Regions from separate parts of the Arthrobacter sp. KUASC02 genome, predicted to be linked through region 2. Evidence: riboswitches for the same ligand, from Rfam matches in the RefSeq annotation. Region 2 holds a riboswitch; the other holds the start of a gene.

Region 1 (9,162 bases), 840 kb from region 2:
ATCCTCCAATCGGTGATCTACTTCAAGGCCATCCGGAAAGCGGCACCGGCCGCCGAGCTCACGCCGGGGCAGGTCAACAGCTCAGTCCGCTCCGGTGCCGTAGCGGCTATTGGCCCCTCACTTGCCGTTGCCCTCATCGCCATCTCCCTCCTCCCGCTGTTCGGAACCCCCGCGGTCCTGACACGCATCGGCCTCGTGGGCTCGGCTGCCTTCGACGTTGCAGCAGCCGGCATTTCGGCCGGCACCCAGGGCGCACAGCTGGGCGGACCCACGTACACGCAGAAGATCTTCGCCCTCGCCTTCGCAGCCATGACCATCGGCGGCCTCGCCTGGATGCTGACGGCGCTGATCCTGACGCCCATCCTCAGCAAAGGCGACGCCAAGCTCCGCAAGGTTAACCCCGCAGTGATGGCCATTGTCCCGACGGCGGCGCTGCTGGGCGCGTTTTTCACCCTCGCCTTCCAGGAGGTGCTCAAGTCTCCCGTCCACCTCGTCACCATGCTCGCCTCCGCGGCAGCAATGGGCGTGTGCCTCCTGCTTGCCCATAGGCTCCGGCTTCCGTGGCTTCGCGAATGGGGACTGGGAATGTCCATCATCGTGGCACTCACCGCCGCTTTCGTCATGACCGCAGCCGCCTGAAACCCCCGACAGGAGCCAATCTGATGTCCACCACGACTTCCCCTGAAACATCCGCACGGTTTTCGGCCTTCGACCGCACCACGTCAGTCTGGGGTCCCATCACCCTGGGGCTCGGGCTGCCGATTTCCCTGGCCGCGGCCCTGTACGCCGCCTTTGGCGCGGGCATGGGCGTGACACCCCTGGAACTGGTCACCGCCGTCGGGGCCGTCCTGGCCACGTTCGGCATCATCGCCGTGATCGAGCCGGTGTCCTATTTCCCCATCCTGGGGCGCTCAGCCATGTACCAGGCCTTCCTGATCGGCAATATTGCGAACAAACTGCTGCCGGCGGCCATCGTGGCTCAGGCCAACCTGGGGGAGAAGCCGGGCACCCGCCGGGCTGAACTCATCGCCGGCAGCGCCATCATCGGCGCGGTGCTGGTCCACATCACCACACTCATTTTCTTTGTGGGCGTGCTGGGCACCTGGCTCGTGGGAATGCTCCCCGCGCCCCTGATCGCTACGGCACGCAGCTACATCCTGCCCGCAATATTCGGCGCCGTGGTCCTGCAGAGCGTCATGGCAATGAAGAGCCGCCGCACCACGATTGTGGCCGTCATTGTGGCCGCCGCCATCGTGTTCGTGGTGGTGCCGCTGGCTCCGGGCCTGACGTACTTTGCCACCGCGCTGGCTGTCCTCATCACCATCGCAGCCTCCTGGTTTGCGCGCTCCAGAGCCCCGCAGGCTCCGATGGAACCGGCCGCCGGCGAAAACGTCCAGGCCACCCGCATTTCCGAACCCACCCACTGAAAGGGCAGCCAGCAATGAGCACCACCACCACAGGCGTACGCCTGACCCCCGCCGTCGAAGTTCCCGAGGACTTCGTGGAGCAATACGTCGGCGTCTACAAGCACCTGCATGCCCACCCGGAACTCTCGGCACAGGAATTCAAGACCGCGGAGTACATCGAACAGCACCTTGCCGGCCTGGGCATCGAATCCTTCCGCTGCGGCGGGACCGGCGTGGTTGGCATCCTGAAGAACGGCGACGGTCCGGTCATCGGCTTCCGCGCCGACACCGACGGCCTGCCCATCCCAGAACAGACGGGCCTTGACTATGCCAGCGAGGCCACCGGCACCCTGCCGGACGGGACCACCGCTCCGGTGATGCACGGCTGCGGCCACGACACGCACATTGCCGCCGCGCTGGCGCTGGCCTCGCTCCTCACGGACCGCAGCGAGCTGTGGGCCGGAACCCTGGTGCTCATTTTCCAGCCCGGCGAAGAGACGGCGTACGGTGCCAAGGCGATGATCGACGACGGCCTGTGGGACCGGGCCCCCAAACCAGACGTGGTGCTGGCCCAGCACGTCATGCCGGTCAGCCAGGGCAAACTCATGATCCGGGGCGGGCACATGGCCAGCCTGGCCGATTCGTGGAAGATCACCGTCCACGGCAAGCAGGCCCACGGCTCGCAGCCCGAAAAGTCGATCGACCCGATCGTGGCCGCCGCCGCCATGGTCCTTCGCCTGCAGACCATCGTCTCCCGCGAGCTGGCACCCTCGACGCCGGCGGTCGTCACCGTGGGAACTTTCCATGCGGGCCTGAAGGAGAACATCATTCCGGACTCCGCCGAGTTCTCGGTCAACGTCCGGACGCCCGACGAGGACACACGCGCCACCGTGCTTGCCGCCATCCGCCGGATCATCTCAGCCGAAGCCGAGGCCTCGGCGGCGCCGGAACCCACCATCGTGGAACTGAACAGCTTCCCCCGCTGCTACAACGATCCCGCCTCCGCCGACCGCGTGACTGCGGCGTTCACGGCTGACTTCGGCGCCGATGCGCTGATCGACGCACCGCTCGGCATGGGGTCGGAGGACGCCGGATGGCTCAGCGACGCCATCGGCGTGCCTGGCGTGTTCTGGGCCTTTGGCGCCTTCGATCCGGAGCTCTTCGAGGACGGCGCGGCACCCGCCGGGAACCACTCGCCGCAGTTCGCGCCGGACGCCCGTGCCGCCGTCGTCGGGGGAACAGGTGCAGCGCTCTCCGGAGTGCTAGCCTATCTGGGCCGGAACTGACATGAGCGGGGCGGCGGCGGGTCCGCCGCCCCGGTTCCGTTCCGCGGAAGCAGCCGTCCGGCGTCGTACTTTCCCAGCCGCAATGAGAGGAGCCGGGACGTGGAGCAGCTTGACGCCCTGGACCGGCAGATCGTGGCCGCGCTGGTTCGGAACGGGCGCGCTCCCTGGCGCCTGATCGCCGATGTCCTGGGGCAGCAGGAACGCACCGTGGCACGCCGCGGCAACAAGCTGCTCGAATCCGGTCTGGTGCGCACCAACTCCTTCATCAACCCGTCGTCGGTCAGTTCGCGGTCGGCCTTCCTGCTGCGCGTGACGGCGGCCCCACGCAACCTGCGCGGTGTCTGCACATGGCTTGCGGAGCAGGAAGAGTCATCCTGGGTCACCGCACTGTCCGGCACGAACGAGGCCGTGGCGGAGCTCTTTCTTTCCCCGGATGAACTGGGCGGGCTTCTCTACCGGCGCCTGTCCGGGGTGGACGGTGTGCAGTCCTTTGCCATGACACCCCTGCTGGAGTATTTCCGCACCCCCAGCGGCTGGACCCCGGAGGTACTGGACAAGAAACAGTACGCCGCGCTCCACCGCGACGAGGACGGCCGGCTGGCCGGAATCCGCACCGGCCAGCCCGGTGAGGCGCTTGATGAAACGAACAGGGCCCTGGCCGGGCTCCTCCAACGCAACGGGCGGGCCACCGTGGATGAGCTGGCCTCCGAATTGTCGGTCTCCAAAGCAACCGTCAGCCGCCGCCTTGAAGCCATGACCAACTCCGGTGCCCTGTTCATCAGGGCAGTGGTGGATCCGGCAATACTCGGATTCCCCGTGGAGTCCCTGATCACCCTGACCCGTTCCGGCAACGCGGCGGAGGCGCCGGCGAAATACCTGGCCGGCCTTCCGGTGACCCGCTGGGCCGCCGCCTCAGGTGAAGACGTGCTGGCCCAGGTGGCCCTGCCAAGCCTGGACGAACTGCGGCTGCTGCTCGACGATCTCCGGCAGCTGGAGACGGTGACGTCCGTCCGGTCCTCGGTCTATGCCGAGATCTTCAAACGCAGCACCGTGATGTACCGGGACGGGATTCCGGAGCGGCCGGCGCGGGAAGTGTGACCCGTGTGAAGTGACTCTGTTGCGTGCCGTCCCGGCGACGGAGTAAAGTGTGAGCCGTGTCACCGACAAGTGACACATGCTTTTGATCTGCGGCGGGAGAGTCCTGCCGGTACGTTCAGCAGGCGCCGTAGGAGCAAATCCTCCCCAGGAATCTCTCAGGCCCACGTACCGCCGCGGCGAGGCAACTCTGGAAAGTAGTCCGGTCTCCGGGCTCACCGACGGTGCAAGCGGCACGCTGTAACAGCAGGGTCCGCGGAAACTCTCAGGTCAGATACAGAGCGGGGAGGAACCCGAATCATCGTGGCACCCTGTGCCACCTGAATTATGGAGTTCCTCGTGCTGATACACCCGTCCCCATCCACGTTTCCAGGCCGCCGTGCTGGCGCGCGCCGCCGTGCTCCCCTTCCCCGCGTGAGCAACTAAGGAACCCCGGCCATGGCTGTTGGTGTGTTTGATCTTTTTTCCATCGGGATTGGGCCGTCGAGTTCGCATACGGTGGGTCCGATGCGTGCTGCGGCGGTGTTCGCCGAGGAGCTTCGGTCCTCCGGTGACCTGGCGAAGGTGGCGGGGTTGCGGGTGGATTTGTATGGCTCGCTCGCCGCGACCGGGCATGGTCATGGGACGATGACGGCGATCCTGCTGGGGTTGGAGGGTTTCCATCCGGAGAAGATCCTGCCGGCGGAGGTGGAGGAGCGGCTGGCGGCGATCGCGGAGTCCGGGAAGCTGCGGCTGGCCGGTGCTGTTGATGGTGCCGGGGTGGCCCTGGAGTACGGGGTGAAGGATATGGTGTTGCGGCCGTTGACGGTCCTGCCGCGGCATACGAACGGGATGACGTTTACGGTCACGGATGCTGCCGGTGAAGTGCTGCATGCGGCGACGTTCTTCTCGGTGGGCGGCGGGTTCATTGTCCGTGAGGGCGAGGAGGACGCGGCGCAGCAGGAGCTGGAGGAGTCGAAGAAGGAGCTGCCGTTGCCGTTCCGTACGGCGGCGGAGTTGCTGGGCCGGTGCCAGTCCAAGGGTTTGTCCATCGGGGAGATCATGTTCGTGAACGAGCGGGCGTCCCGGTCCGAGGAGGAGATCCGGGCGGGGCTGCTGCACATTTACTCCGTGATGGAGGAGTGCGTTGCGGTGTCCCTGAAGCGTGAAGGCCTGCTGCCCGGCGGGCTGAAGGTCCGGCGCCGGGCTCCGGACTGGCACGAACGCCTCCTGAAGGAGACCCGGGACCAGGATGCGGGCCGGCAGGATCCGGAGTACCGGGATCCGAAGTACTGGCAGGAATGGGTGAACCTGATCGCGCTGGCGGTCAATGAGGAGAACGCCTCGGGCGGGCGGGTGGTCACGGCCCCGACGAACGGGGCGGCCGGGATCATTCCGGGGGTGTTGTATTACGCGCTGCACTTCGCGCCGGGGATGGATCAGGCCACGCAGGCGGACCGGGATGATGTGGTGGTGAAGTTCCTGCTGGCCGCCGGTGCGGTCGGGGTGTTGTACAAGGAGCAGGCCTCGATTTCCGGGGCGGAGGTGGGCTGCCAGGGCGAGGTGGGTTCGGCGTCCTCGATGGCCGCTGCCGGTCTGGCGGAGGTCATGGGCGGCACACCCCAGCAGGTGGAGAACGCGGCGGAGATCGCGATGGAGCACAATCTGGGGCTGACGTGTGATCCGATCGGCGGTCTGGTGCAGATCCCGTGTATTGAGCGGAACGCGATCGCGGCCGCGAAGGCGATCAACGCCGCGAAGATGGCGCTCTGGGGTGACGGGACGCACCGGGTGTCCCTGGACGAGGTGATCGTGACCATGCGCGAGACCGGCAAGGACATGTCCTCCAAATACAAGGAAACCGCGATGGGCGGCCTCGCCGTCAACGTCGTCGAATGCTGACTCCGAATGCTGAAGGAAAGAGAATAATGACACTGGCACCAGAAGGCCGGAAGATGCTGCGTATTGAGCAGCGTAATGCGGCCACCCCGGTGGAGCGTAAGCCGGAGTGGATCAAGGCCAAGGTCCAGATGGGCCCGGAGTTCGTCCAGCTCAAGAACCTGGTGAAGAAGGAAGGCCTGCACACGGTGTGTGAGGAGGCCGGCTGCCCGAACATCTTCGAGTGCTGGGAAGACAAGGAAGCCACGTTCCTGATCGGCGGCTCCGAATGCACCCGGCGCTGTGATTTCTGCCAGATCGATACCGGCAAGCCCTCCCCGGTGGACATGTTCGAACCCACCAAGGTGGCCTGCTCGGTCCAGGCCATGCAGCTCCGGTACGCCACCGTGACCGGGGTGGCCCGCGACGACCTCGCCGACGAGGGCGTCTGGCTCTACGCTGAAACGGTCCGGAAGATCCACAAACTGAACCCGGGCACCGGCGTCGAACTTCTGATCCCGGACTTCTCGGGCAAACCCGAGCACATCGCGGCGATCTGCGACTCCAAGCCCGAGGTCTTCGCGCACAACGTCGAGACCGTGCCGCGGATCTTCAAGCGCATCCGCCCCGCGTTCCGCTACGACCGGTCCCTGGATGTCATCACCCAGGGCCGGAACCTGGGCATGGTCACCAAGTCCAACCTGATCCTGGGCATGGGCGAGACCCGCGAGGAAATCTCCGAGGCCCTGCGGGACCTGCACGAGGCCGGCTGCGACCTGATCACCATCACCCAGTACCTGCGCCCGTCCGAACGCCACCTGCCGGTGGACCGCTGGGTCAAGCCGCAGGAATTCGTGGACCTCGCCACGGAGGCCGAGGAGATCGGCTTCCTCGGCGTCATGTCCGGCCCGCTGGTCCGCTCCTCCTACCGTGCCGGCCGGCTCTGGGCCACCGCGATGCGCAAGAAGGGCTGGGACATCCCGGCCGAACTCGCGCACATCGAAAGCTCCGGCAGCACCCGCCAGGAAGCCAGCTCCCTCATCGCGGCACACCACTAGGACCACCGTGATATTCAGACGTGACATTGAGAGAGGACCGATGATGTTCCCCACCCGGATCGAGATCATCCCGTCAGAGGGAATCGCTGATCGGGTCAGCGCGCACGTGCCGTTGACCACAACGCTCACCGTGACGTGCCTGCCCCACCACGGGATCGAACGGACCATGCGCACCGCTGTGCAGCTGAGCCTGCTCGGCTACTCCGTGGTCCCGCATCTCGCGGCGCGGAGCCTGCATGACCGGTCCCAGCTCACCGGAATCCTCCGCGACTGCAACGTTGCCGGCATCAGCGAAGTGTTCGTGATCGGCGGCGACCGGAAGCAGCCGGCCGGCCCGTACGGTTCCGCGCTCCCGCTGCTCGAAGACATCGCGCAGTACACGGGCGGCATGATGCGGGCAGGAATCGCCGGCTACCCGGAGGGTCATCCCTCGGTTGGGCCGGTGGACCTGCTGGACGCCCTGCTGGCCAAGCAGCACGTGGCCTCGCACGTGGTGACGCAGATGTGCTTCTCCGCACCGAAAGTCCTTGACTACGTGGCGCTCCTGCGCCGCGAAGGAGTGCAGCTGCCCGTCTGGGCCGGCGTGGCCGGAAACGTTCCGCGGACCAAGCTGGTCTCCCTGGCGACGCAGATCGGCGTGGGAAGTTCCCTGAAGTTCCTGAGCCGAAAAGGCCCGCTGGCGCGCAAGCTCCTCAGCGGTGACCGCTACTCGCCGCAGAACCTCGTGGACGGGCTGGGAAGCCAGCCCGGGAAGATCGCCGGCATCCACCTCTACAGCTTCAACAACCTCGATGCGGTCCCCAACGAAGCGGGCCCCGCGTCTTCCCCAACGGCACTCCAGCCAGCATTGATTCGAGGAGCAGCACGTGACAACTAAGACCCTGACCTCCCACCAGGAACCGCATCTTGAAAGGCAGCTCAGCAACCGGCACATCCAGCTGATCGCCATTGGCGGAGCCATCGGCACCGGCCTCTTCATGGGGTCCGGCAAAACCATCTCGGCGGCCGGCCCGTCCGTCATCTTCGTCTACATGATCATCGGCTTCATGCTGTTCTTCGTCATGCGGGCCATGGGCGAACTGCTGCTGTCCAACCTGAACTACAAATCCTTCAGCGACTTCGCCGCTGACCTGCTGGGCCCCTGGGCCGGGTTCTTCACCGGCTGGACCTACTGGTTCTGCTGGGTGATCACCGGAATCGCGGACGTGATCGCCATTGCCGGCTACTCGAAGGAACTCTGGCCGGGGCTCCCCCTGTGGATCCAGGGCCTGGCCACTGTGGCCATCCTGCTGCTCCTGAACCTCACCACGGTGAAGGCCTTCGGCGAGACCGAGTTCTGGTTCGCGTTGATCAAGATCATCGCCATCGCGGCACTGATTATTGTGGGCCTGTTCATGATCTTCAGCGGATTCCAGTCCGACGCCGGCCCTGCCACCTTCACGAACCTGTGGAGCCACGGCGGTTTCTTCCCGAACGAGTTCATGGGTTTTGTGGCCGGCTTCCAGATCGCCGTCTTCGCCTTTGTGGGCATTGAACTGGTGGGCACCACGGCCGCGGAGGCCAAGGACCCGGAGAAGAACCTGCCCAAGGCCATCAACTCCATTCCCATCCGCGTGCTGCTCTTCTACGTTGGCGCTCTCATCATCCTGATGTCCGTCACCCCGTGGACCCAGTTCCAGGCCGGACACAGCCCGTTCATCGCCATGTTCTCCCTGGCCGGTCTTGGTGCCGCGGCCACCGTGGTGAACCTGGTGGTGCTCAGCTCGGCGATGTCTTCGGCCAACTCCGGCATATATTCCACCTCACGCATGGTTTACGGCCTGGCTCAGGAAGGTGACGCGCCGTCCGTGTTCGGCCGCCTGTCCCGCCGCAAGGTCCCGCAGAATGCGCTGTTCCTCTCCTGCGTCCTGCTGCTCTCCGGCGTCATCCTGATGTATGCCGGCTCGGACATCGGCAAGGCGTTCGACATGGTGACCACCGTGTCCGCCGTCTGCTTCGTTTTTGTCTGGTCCATCATCCTGGCCAGCTACCTGGCCTTCCGGCGGCGCCGCCCGCAGCTGCATGAGGCGTCCAAGTACCGGATGCCCGGCGGCATTCCCATGGTCTGGGTGGTCTTCGCTTTCTTCGCGTTCGTGCTGTGGGCACTGACCACCCAGCCGGACACGCTGCTGGCGCTCCTGGTGACGCCGGTGTGGTTCATCCTGCTCGGTGCCGCCTGGTTCGTGCTGCGCCGCCGGCCCGCGCACCTGGCCCGCTATGCGACGTTCCAGGCTGAACTCAGCCAGGACATGGAGCCCGACGCGGCCGTTGCGCGGGAACTCGGGGACGTCAGGAAATGAGCGAGCATGTACTGACTTTGGACTGTGCCGAGTCTCCGGGCATTGTCCATGCGATTTCGGGATTCCTGCTTGACCACGGCTGCGACATCATCGACAACAAGCAGTACGGGGACCGCGTCCA
Region 2 (9,162 bases):
AGCTGCCAGGTTGGACAGCACGATGATGTTCGCGGCGAGGAGTCCCCACCCGCCCATCCAGCCCACCCACGGGCCGAAGGCCTTGGTGACCCAGGTGAAGGTGGTGCCGCTGTCCGGCGAGTCGGCGTTGAGCTCCCGGTAGGCCAGGGACACCAGGATCATGGGGATGAAACCAATGAGGAAAATGACCGGCAGCTGCAGCCCGGCCTCGTTTACGGTGGGACCGAGGGCGCTGGTGAGCGTATAGGCCGGTGCGATGGTGGAAATGCCAAGAACGACGACGGCGAGGAGGCCCAGCTGCCCGCCCTTCAGTCCCTTTCCGGTGATGCCGTGCGGGGTCCCGGGCGCGTCGGTGACAGATGCCGCTGTGCCGGCTGCTTGCTCGCCGGCCTGTGAGCCCTGGCGGATGGTTTGGGTCATGTCCGGACCTTTCAGGAAGTCAAAACTCTAGGGGACGCAGCGGGTTGCTGCTGGGTGATGCAGTGGATGCCTCCGCCCCTGGCGAACAGCTCGCGGGCGTCGATGCCCACGATCCGGCGGCCGGGGTAGGCATCGGCGAGGATCCGCAGCGCCTTTTCGTCGTTGGGGTCGGCGAACGTGCAGGCAATCACGCCGCCATTAACCACGAGGTGGTTGATGTAGCTGTAGTCCACGAAACCCTCGTGGTCCCTGAGGGTGACGGGAGCGGGGACCTCGATGATGTTCCACTCGCGGCCGGTGGCGTCCCGGGTGGTGGACAGGAAACTGATGATTTCGCGGCTAACTTCGAAATCCGGATGCTCCGGGTCCTGCTGGGAATGGACCAGCAGCGTGCCGGGCGAGGGGATGGCGGCCACGATGTCCACGTGGCCCCGGGTACCGAACCGCTCCGAGTCCCTGGTCAGGCCGCGCGGCAGCCAGACAGCGTGGGTGGCCCCGATGGTCCGGGCGAGTTCTGCTTCCACCTCGGCCTTGGTGAAGCCCGGGTTGCGGCCCGGATCCAGCTGCACGGTTTCGGTGAGCAGCACTGTCCCCTGGCCGTCCACCTGAATTCCGCCGCCTTCATTGACGAGCCCGGAGGTGATGTGGCGGGCTCCCGAGCGGCCGGCCACCTCCGCGCCGATCAGCGAGTCCTTGTCCCAGCGGGCCCAGTCCTGTCCGCCCCAGCCGTTGAACACCCAGTCGACGGCACCGAGGCGTCCGTCGTCATCGAGGACGAAGGTGGGGCCGATGTCCCGCATCCACGCATCGTTGAGCTCTGCCGTGAGCACCTCGACGGCGGGATCCAGGTAGCGCGCGGCGATCCGGACGTCGTCGGGCGTTACCACCACGGTGACCGGTTCGAATTCGACGGCGGCATTGGCGACCGCCGCCCAGGTGGTCCGCGCGGCGTGCGCCTCCTCCGCCGTGTCGCCGAGAGTGTAGCCGCCCGCGGGGAAGGCCATCCAGACCCGCTCCTGCGGGGCCGTCTCGGCGGGCATGCGCCAGCTGCTCACGCGGTCACCTCCATGTACACGGGGGCGGGACCGCCGAGCGGCTGGTCACGCCGCACCGGTTCGGTGAGCCGTGCATAGGTGTCCGGACGGCGGGTGGCCAGGAACGGGAACAGCGTCAGCCAGTCCCTGCGCTGGTCCAGGTCAAGGTCGGCGACGAGGACGGCGGATTCGTCGCGGGGCGCCTGGGCCAGGATCCGGCCGTAGGGGTCCGAGATGAACGAGGAACCGTAAAAGTTCAACGTTCCTTCGTTTCCCCAGCGGTTCGGGGCCACCATGAACAGTCCGTTGGCGATGCCGTTGCCTACGATCACCTGCTGCCAGAGTGGCTGGGTGTCGAAGTCCGGGTGGTCAGGCTCGGAACCGATCGCCGTGGGGTAGACCAGGAGTTCCGCTCCGCCCAGGGAGTACAGCCGGGCGAGTTCCGGGAACCATTCGTCCCAGCAGGTGGGCATCCCCAGCCTGGCACCGCCGAGTTCGGCGGGGGAGTGGACCTCGTAGGCTTCCGCGGACGCCGGGCCCTGGCGGAAGAACTTGTCCTCGTAGTAGCCGGCGGTCACGGGGATGTGCAGTTTGTGCGTGCGGGCCAGCAGTTCGCCGTCGGGAGACACCAAAATCGCAGTGTTCAATCCGAGGCCGTCGTCGGTGCCCTCGGGATTGTCCGCGCGCTGGTACAGGGACGCGTGGACGGAGATGCCGTGGCGGCGGGCGGCGTCGGCGGCGAAGCGGAACGTGGGCCCCGTCAGCAGGTCCTCAGCGAGGTCCGACGGGCGGGGACGGGCTGCCCAGGAGCGGGCGGTGTCATTTTCCGGGAGGGTGTCCGCCGGGTAGCGGGAGAGCGTCAGTTCCGGCAGGAAGACGACGGTGGCCCCCAGCCGGGCTGCGCGTCCGATGCCCTCGTCCAGTTCTGCGCGAAGCCGGGCAGGGTCGGCGTGCCAGCGGTGCTGGACCACGCCGACCCGCAGCGCGGGACGGGCTGAAGGCTGCGTCCGGGCCAGGGATGCGGGTGGTTCGAGGCAGGTAATTTCAATCATGGCGAATACTCCAGTGAGACGGCGGTCACTAAATGAATGACGTTCATTTAGTATCCACGTCACGCCGCCGCATGGCAAGGAAAAAATGAACAAACATCATTTTGTTAAGCCCCGCGCGAGAATCGGTGGCGCCGCTGTGGCGGCTGGGATAGTTTCGAATTACCCGAGAAACCGCTGACACCAGGAGGATCAATGAAGGCATCACCGACGCTGACCAACAATCTGCAGGCTGTGCTCGCGGACCTGATTGAGCTGCACATCCAAGGCAAGCAGGCCCACTGGAACATCGTGGGAACCAACTTCCGCGACCTCCACCTGCAGTTGGACGAAATTATCGATGCCGCCCGGAACTACGCCGACGACATGGCGGAGCGCATGCGGGCACTCCACGCCCTGCCGGACGGCCGCAGCACCACCGTTGCGGAAACCACCAGCCTGGCGCAGTTCCCCCAGGGGCTCATCAACACCAAGGATGCCGTGGACCGCATCGTCGCGGCGCTCGAAGCGGCCGTGGGCACCATGCGCAAAGTCCACGATGAAGTTGACGAGGAAGACCCCACCACGGCTGACCTGCTTCATGAGTTCATTTCGAAGCTCGAGCAGTACGCCTGGATGGTGGGCGCGGAGAACATGAAGGCGTCGGCCAGCGTGACCACGCCCGACAGTAAATAGGCACAGCAAGTAGGCTCGGCGGCCAAGAGCGCCGCAGCCAGGCGGACCGCGGGGACTCCGGCCGCCCGCCATCGCCAGGGAAGCCCGGCGCCGGACAGTGTTTCCGGCGCTGGGCTTCCCTGCTGCCGCGGGGGCTTCCTTTGGCTGCCCTTCGATCAAGCGCATAACCCTTGACTTCCGGACACTTCGGAGAATACTTAAGTATATGCTTAACAATCGTGAGGCGGGCGGCGCGGAACTCGACGCTATTTTCCAGGCGCTCGCCGACCCCACCCGCAGGGCCATCCTCATCCGGCTCTGCGAGGGACCGGCGTCCGTCTCGGAGCTCGCCAAGCCTTTCGCCATGAGCCTGCCCGCAATCGTTCAGCACCTGCAGGTACTCGAGCACAGCGGCATGGTCCGGACCGAAAAGATCGGCAGGGTCCGCAGCTGCAGCATCGAACCGGCGGCGGTCCGGCTGGCGGAAGACTGGCTGGGCAGGCGCAGGACGGGCCTGGAACGCCGCCTCGACCGGCTGGAAGCCTTCCTCAAGAAGCCCTAGCAACAAGAAACGAAGGAGTACGCCATGGCAACCCCCATCACGCACGCAAGCTTCAGCCTCGAACGCAGGCTGAACGCCCCGCCGTCGCGCGTTTTCCACGCCTTTTCCGATTTTGCGAGCAAGAAAAAGTGGTTCGGCGGCCCGCCTGAATGGACCCAGGGCGAGTCCAGCCTCGATTTCCGCGAGGGCGGCAGGGAAACCGATGTCGGAGGTCCGCCCGGCGGTTTCGTGTCCACCATGAACGCGGTGTACCAGGACATCGTGGAGAACGAACGGATCGTCTTCACCTACGAAATGCTGCTCGACGGACGCCGCATGTCCGTTTCGCTCAGCACGGTGGAACTGGCGCCCGACGGCGACGGCACCCTGCTCACCTTGACGGAGCAGGGTGCCTACTTCACCGAAGAGGACCAGGCCGCGGGCCGGGAGGAAGGGTTCAGCGGCCTGCTGGACGCCCTCCAGGCCTTCGTCGAAGGCTGAAGCGGGCGGTGCTACGCCGCCTTCGGCACTCCGCGGAGTACGACGGCGACAAGGACTGCCGCCCCCGCCATCAGCACCAGCCCGATGGACGCCGTCACGTGGACGCCCGACTCAAAGGCAACCCGGGCGGCGGACGTCAGGGCGTCCGCCAGCGGCCCGGGGAGCGAATGCGCGAGCTCCATGGACCCGGCGAGGGTCTCCCGGGCGTGGGCAATCCCCTCGGCCGCACCTCCGGGGCTGGAAGCAGCGAGTCCCTCCGGCAGGACCAGGTTCCGCTGGTACGACGCGGTCAGGATCGAGCCGAGCACGGCCGTGCCCAGCAGCGAGCCAATCTCGTAGCCGGTCTCTGAGATAGCGGCAGCCGCTCCTGACTTCTCCGGTGGCACGGACCCCAGGATCATGTCGTTGGAAATCGTCTCGGCTGCCCCCACGCCCAGGGCCAGGACCAGGAGCGCACCCAGCAAGAGGGCCGGCCCGCCCGAATGGTCCCCGAACGCCACCATGAAATAGCCGGTGGCGCTCAGGGAAAGGCCGCCGGCCACCACAAAGCCGGGCCGGACTTTCCGCACCAGCGGCACCACCAGCAGGCCGGCAACCACCGTGGCAACCAGTGCGGGGATCATGGCGATCCCGGCCTCCGTGGGCCGCTGGCCCTCCAGCAGCTGGAGGTGCTGGGCCAGGAACAGGATGAAGCCGTTGAACGAAAACAGGGCCAGCACGTTGGCGGTGATGGCCGTGCTGAAAATCCTGTTTCCGAAGAGGCTAATGTCCAGCAGCGGGCTGGTCAGCCTCTTCTGGCGCCGGACAAAGGCATATCCGATCACGAGTCCACCGCCGATGGCCGCGGCCGACGCGGCGCCGAAACCTTCCGTAGCCAATGACTTGATGCCGTAGACCAGCGGAACCATGGTCAGCAGCGAGAGGACGATGCTGGCACCATCCACCGATCCGGGCCGGGGATCCCTGGACTCGGGAATGAGGACGGGGCCGAGGACCAGGATGGGCAGCATGATGGGCACTGCCACCAACAGGATCGCTCCCCACCAGTACTGCTCCACGAGCCAGCCGCCGAAGATCGGTCCCAGTGCGGCGCCGCCGGAGAACCCTGCCGCCCAGATGGCGATCGCCAGCCGGCGCCGGTTTGCGTCCGGGAAGATGTTGCGGATCAGGGACAGGGTGGAAGGCATGAGCATCGCCCCGAAGAAGCCCAGTGCCGCGCGGCCGGCGATCAACATTTCCGCGCTCGGGGCGAATGCAGTGGCAGCGGACACCGCGGCAAAGCCGGTGCTGCCGATCAGCAGGAGCCGGCGGCGGCCGATCCTGTCACCGAAACTCCCCATGGCAACCAGTAGTCCGGCCAGGACCAGCGGGTAGGCATCAACAATCCACAGCAGTTGAACGCCGGTGGGTTCCAGGCTGCGGGCGATGGCAGGCAACGCAAATGTCAGCGCGGTGTTGTCCACGGCAACCAGCAGCACCGGGAACATCAGTAGCGCCAGGGCCAGCCAGTCGCGGCCCCGGTTCGTAGCGGCCGGCCGGCCGCCGGCAGCGGCAGGAGCGGCGGCAGGGTGCCGGGCCGGGCCGGCTGTGAGGTGACGGGTTGCCGGCGTCGAGGTTGAGGATGAGTTTCCCATGCCAATAACTGTACCGTCTGGACGGTATAGTTAAGAAATGAGCCCGGAGCACCGGGCATGATAGGAACCATGGCCAGAAAACCCGTCGCACGCGAAGCCGTGCTCGACGCCTTTGAATCCCTTCTGATCGAAGTGGGCGAGCGCGCCGCCACGCTGGATGCCGTCGCCAGGCGCGCCGGCGTGTCCAAGGGGGGACTGCTGTACCACTTCCCGAACAAGGAAGCCATGATTTCGGCCCTGCTCGAGCGCATGGACGTGCTGGTCGCGCGGGATCTGGACACCATGGCGAAGGCTCCGGAAGGAGCGGCGGCCTACTTCATCAGGTCCTCGCTCTGGGCGGACACTCCGTTGGACCGGGTCTTTGTGGCTGCCACGCGGCTCGCCGAAGTGGCGCACGAGGAGACGCTGCACCGTTTCGCGGCTGTCCAGGGGAGCTGGCTGGAGCTGCTGGCCGGTGACGTCGGCCCGGCCATGGCAAAGGCCGTGCTGTACATGGGTGACGGACTCTATTTCAATGCCATGCTGGCCAGCGGTCCCGGTGCCGCCCCGCCGGAAATGAGTGGCGACGTCGACAGCCTGCTGGCCGCCGTCGAGCGGCTCCGCGGCTGACCGCCGTGCCTGCCGAGGCCGCTGGCGGCCCGCTTCGCAACTCAGGCCGTAACGCGGCGGCGGGCGCGATGCGGAGTTTGCAGACTGGACTCCTACGTAGGACAATTGCAGCTGTGACTGTTGTCACCGCTAACTAAATATGCCTTTGATCTGCGGCGGGAGAGTTCTGCAAGTAGGTACAAGCAGGCGCCGTAGGAGCAAATCCTCCCCAGGAATCTCTCAGGCCCACGTACCGCCGCGGCGAGGCAACTCTGGAAAGCAGCAGGCTGTCCGTTGTGCCCCAACATTTGTTGGAGTCAACAACGCCGGACACGCCCTGCTCACCGACGGTGCAAGCTGAGCCATGCGAAAGCACGGCAATGCGGAAACTCTCAGGTCCAATACAGAGCGGGGAGGAACCCGGACCACTGCGGCGTACCCTGCGCCGCCATTAGTAATGGAGTTCCTTCGTGACGGTTAGTTCAGCCTCCACCACCTTCGTCGATCGGCACATTGGCGCCCGCCGCCAAGCCGACATCGACACCATGCTCAAGTCTGTCGGCTACGACACCGTTGACTCACTGGTAGACACCGCGGTTCCCAACGACATCCGCCAGGATGTTGCCCTCCGCCTGCAGGACGCCCTCAGCGAGGTTGAAGTCCTCGGCGAGCTGCGCAAGCTGGCTGCCAAGAACAAGACGGCCGTGCAGATGATCGGCCAGGGCTACTACGACACCGTGACCCCGCCGGTGATCCGCCGCAACGTCCTGGAATCCCCGGCCTGGTACACCGCCTACACCCCGTACCAGCCGGAAATCTCCCAGGGCCGCCTCGAGGCGCTCCTGAACTTCCAGACCATGGTTCAGGACCTCGTGGGGCTGCCCATCGCCAACGCCTCCCTGCTGGACGAAGCCACCGCTGTGGCCGAAGCCGTGCTGATGATGCGCCGCGCCAACAAGAACAAGACCGCCCACGACGGCAAGACCGTCCTCGACGCCGATGTGCTGCCCCAGACCATCGCCATCGTCAAGGGCCGCGCCGAGGCACTCGGCTTCGAGGTTGAGGTCGCGGACCTGTCCCTGGGCCTTCCCGACGGCGTCATCAACGGCATCGTGCTGCAGCAGCCGGGCGTTTCCGGCCGCGTGTTCGACCACTCCGCCGTCATCGCCGCCGCCAAAGAGCGCGGCGCCCTGGTCACCGTTGCGGCCGACCTGCTCTCCCTGACCCTGATCACGCCTCCGGGCGAGCAGGGTGCGGACATCGCAGTCGGCTCCACGCAGCGCCTGGGTGTGCCGCTGTTCTTCGGCGGCCCGCACGCTGCCTACATGGCTGTGCAGAAGGGCCTCGAACGCTCCATGCCCGGCCGCCTGGTGGGTGTGTCCAAGGACAACGCCGGCACCCCGGCCTACCGCCTGGCACTGCAGACCCGCGAGCAGCACATCCGCCGCGAAAAGGCGACGTCCAACATCTGCACCGCGCAGGCACTGCTGGCCATCGTCTCCTCGATGTACGCCGTCTACCACGGCCCCGACGGACTGAAGGCCATCGCCGAGACCGTCCACAACAGCGCCCGCACCCTGGCAGCATCCCTGAAGGCCGCCGGCCTTGAGGTCCTGCACGGCAGCTTCTTTGACACCATCACCGTCCGTGTTCCGGGCAAGGCCGTTGAAATCATTGCCGCGGCGGAGGCCAAGGGTATCAACCTGCGCGGCATCGACGCCGACACCGTGGGCATCTCCACTGACGAAACCACGACGCCGGAAATTGTCGCCGCTGTGGCTGCCGCCTTCGGTGCCGAGGTTGCCGGCGATGCGGCAGGATTTGCCCTCGAGGCCGCCGTCGAGCGCACCTCGGACTACTTGCAGCACCCGGTGTTCAACACCCACCGCTCCGAAACCCAGCTGCTGCGCTACATCCGCAAGCTCTCGGACCGCGACCTCGCGCTGGACCGCACCATGATCCCGCTCGGTTCCTGCACCATGAAGCTGAACGCCACCGCCGAGATGGAAGCCATCTCCTGGCCGGAGTTCGCCTCCATCCACCCCTTCGCCCCGGATTCCCAGACCGAGGGCTGGCGTGAACTGATCGATGGCCTGGAAGCGGACCTCGCCGAGATCACCGGCTACGACCAGGTCTCCATCCAGCCGAACGCCGGCTCGCAGGGCGAACTCGCGGGCCTGCTCGCGATCCGCGGCTACCACCTGTCCCGCGGTGACGACCAGCGCAACGTCTGCCTGATCCCGGCCTCGGCCCACGGCACCAACGCCGCGTCGGCCGTCCTGGCCGGCATGAAGGTTGTTGTCGTGGCCACCGCTGCCGACGGCACGATCGATCACGCCGACTTCCAGGCGAAGATCGAAACCCACAAGGACGTCCTGTCCGCGATCATGATCACCTACCCGTCCACCCACGGCGTATACGACGCCGACGTGCGCGAGATCTGCGACTCGGTGCACGCCGCCGGCGGCCAGGTCTACGTTGACGGCGCCAACCTGAACGCGCTCGTGGGCCTGGCCCAGCCCGGCAAGTTCGGCGGAGACGTGTCCCACCTGAACCTGCACAAGACCTTCTGCATCCCGCACGGCGGCGGCGGCCCGGGCGTCGGCCCGGTTGCAGCGAAGGCACACCTGGCGCCGTTCATGCCGGGCGACGCCAACAAGGCAGCGCACGAAGACGGGCACGGCGTTGCGATCTCCGCTTCGCGCTTCGGCTCCGCCGGTGTGCTGCCGATCTCCTGGGCC

What was found. Region 2 has a riboswitch for glycine ahead of gcvP (aminomethyl-transferring glycine dehydrogenase). Riboswitches for the same ligand answer to the same signal wherever they lie in the genome.
Region 1: linked by a shared signal. The riboswitch ahead of AC6JAC_RS21940 (L-serine ammonia-lyase) and the one ahead of gcvP (aminomethyl-transferring glycine dehydrogenase) in region 2 are both predicted to bind glycine.

The regions. Positions count from the first base shown of each region.
Region 1 is NZ_AP046053.1:4,756,063-4,765,224, reverse strand. It holds gene AC6JAC_RS21960 (DUF5058 family protein) at 1-639, shown strand, start outside; gene AC6JAC_RS21955 (hypothetical protein) at 663-1,427, shown strand; gene AC6JAC_RS21950 (amidohydrolase) at 1,442-2,692, shown strand; gene AC6JAC_RS21945 (Lrp/AsnC family transcriptional regulator) at 2,792-3,790, shown strand; glycine riboswitch at 3,874-3,971, shown strand; gene AC6JAC_RS21940 (L-serine ammonia-lyase) at 4,226-5,668, shown strand; gene lipA (lipoyl synthase) at 5,695-6,702, shown strand; gene AC6JAC_RS21930 (methylenetetrahydrofolate reductase) at 6,743-7,579, shown strand; gene cycA (D-serine/D-alanine/glycine transporter) at 7,569-9,041, shown strand; gene purU (formyltetrahydrofolate deformylase) at 9,038-9,162, shown strand, end outside.
Region 2 is NZ_AP046053.1:3,919,610-3,928,771, reverse strand. It holds gene AC6JAC_RS18045 (APC family permease) at 1-420, opposite strand, end outside; gene AC6JAC_RS18040 (agmatine deiminase family protein) at 432-1,475, opposite strand; gene AC6JAC_RS18035 (nitrilase-related carbon-nitrogen hydrolase) at 1,472-2,506, opposite strand; gene AC6JAC_RS18030 (Dps family protein) at 2,699-3,178, shown strand; gene AC6JAC_RS18025 (ArsR/SmtB family transcription factor) at 3,384-3,719, shown strand; gene AC6JAC_RS18020 (SRPBCC family protein) at 3,744-4,199, shown strand; gene AC6JAC_RS18015 (MFS transporter) at 4,211-5,833, opposite strand; gene AC6JAC_RS18010 (TetR/AcrR family transcriptional regulator) at 5,903-6,442, shown strand; glycine riboswitch at 6,589-6,687, shown strand; gene gcvP (aminomethyl-transferring glycine dehydrogenase) at 6,892-9,162, shown strand, end outside.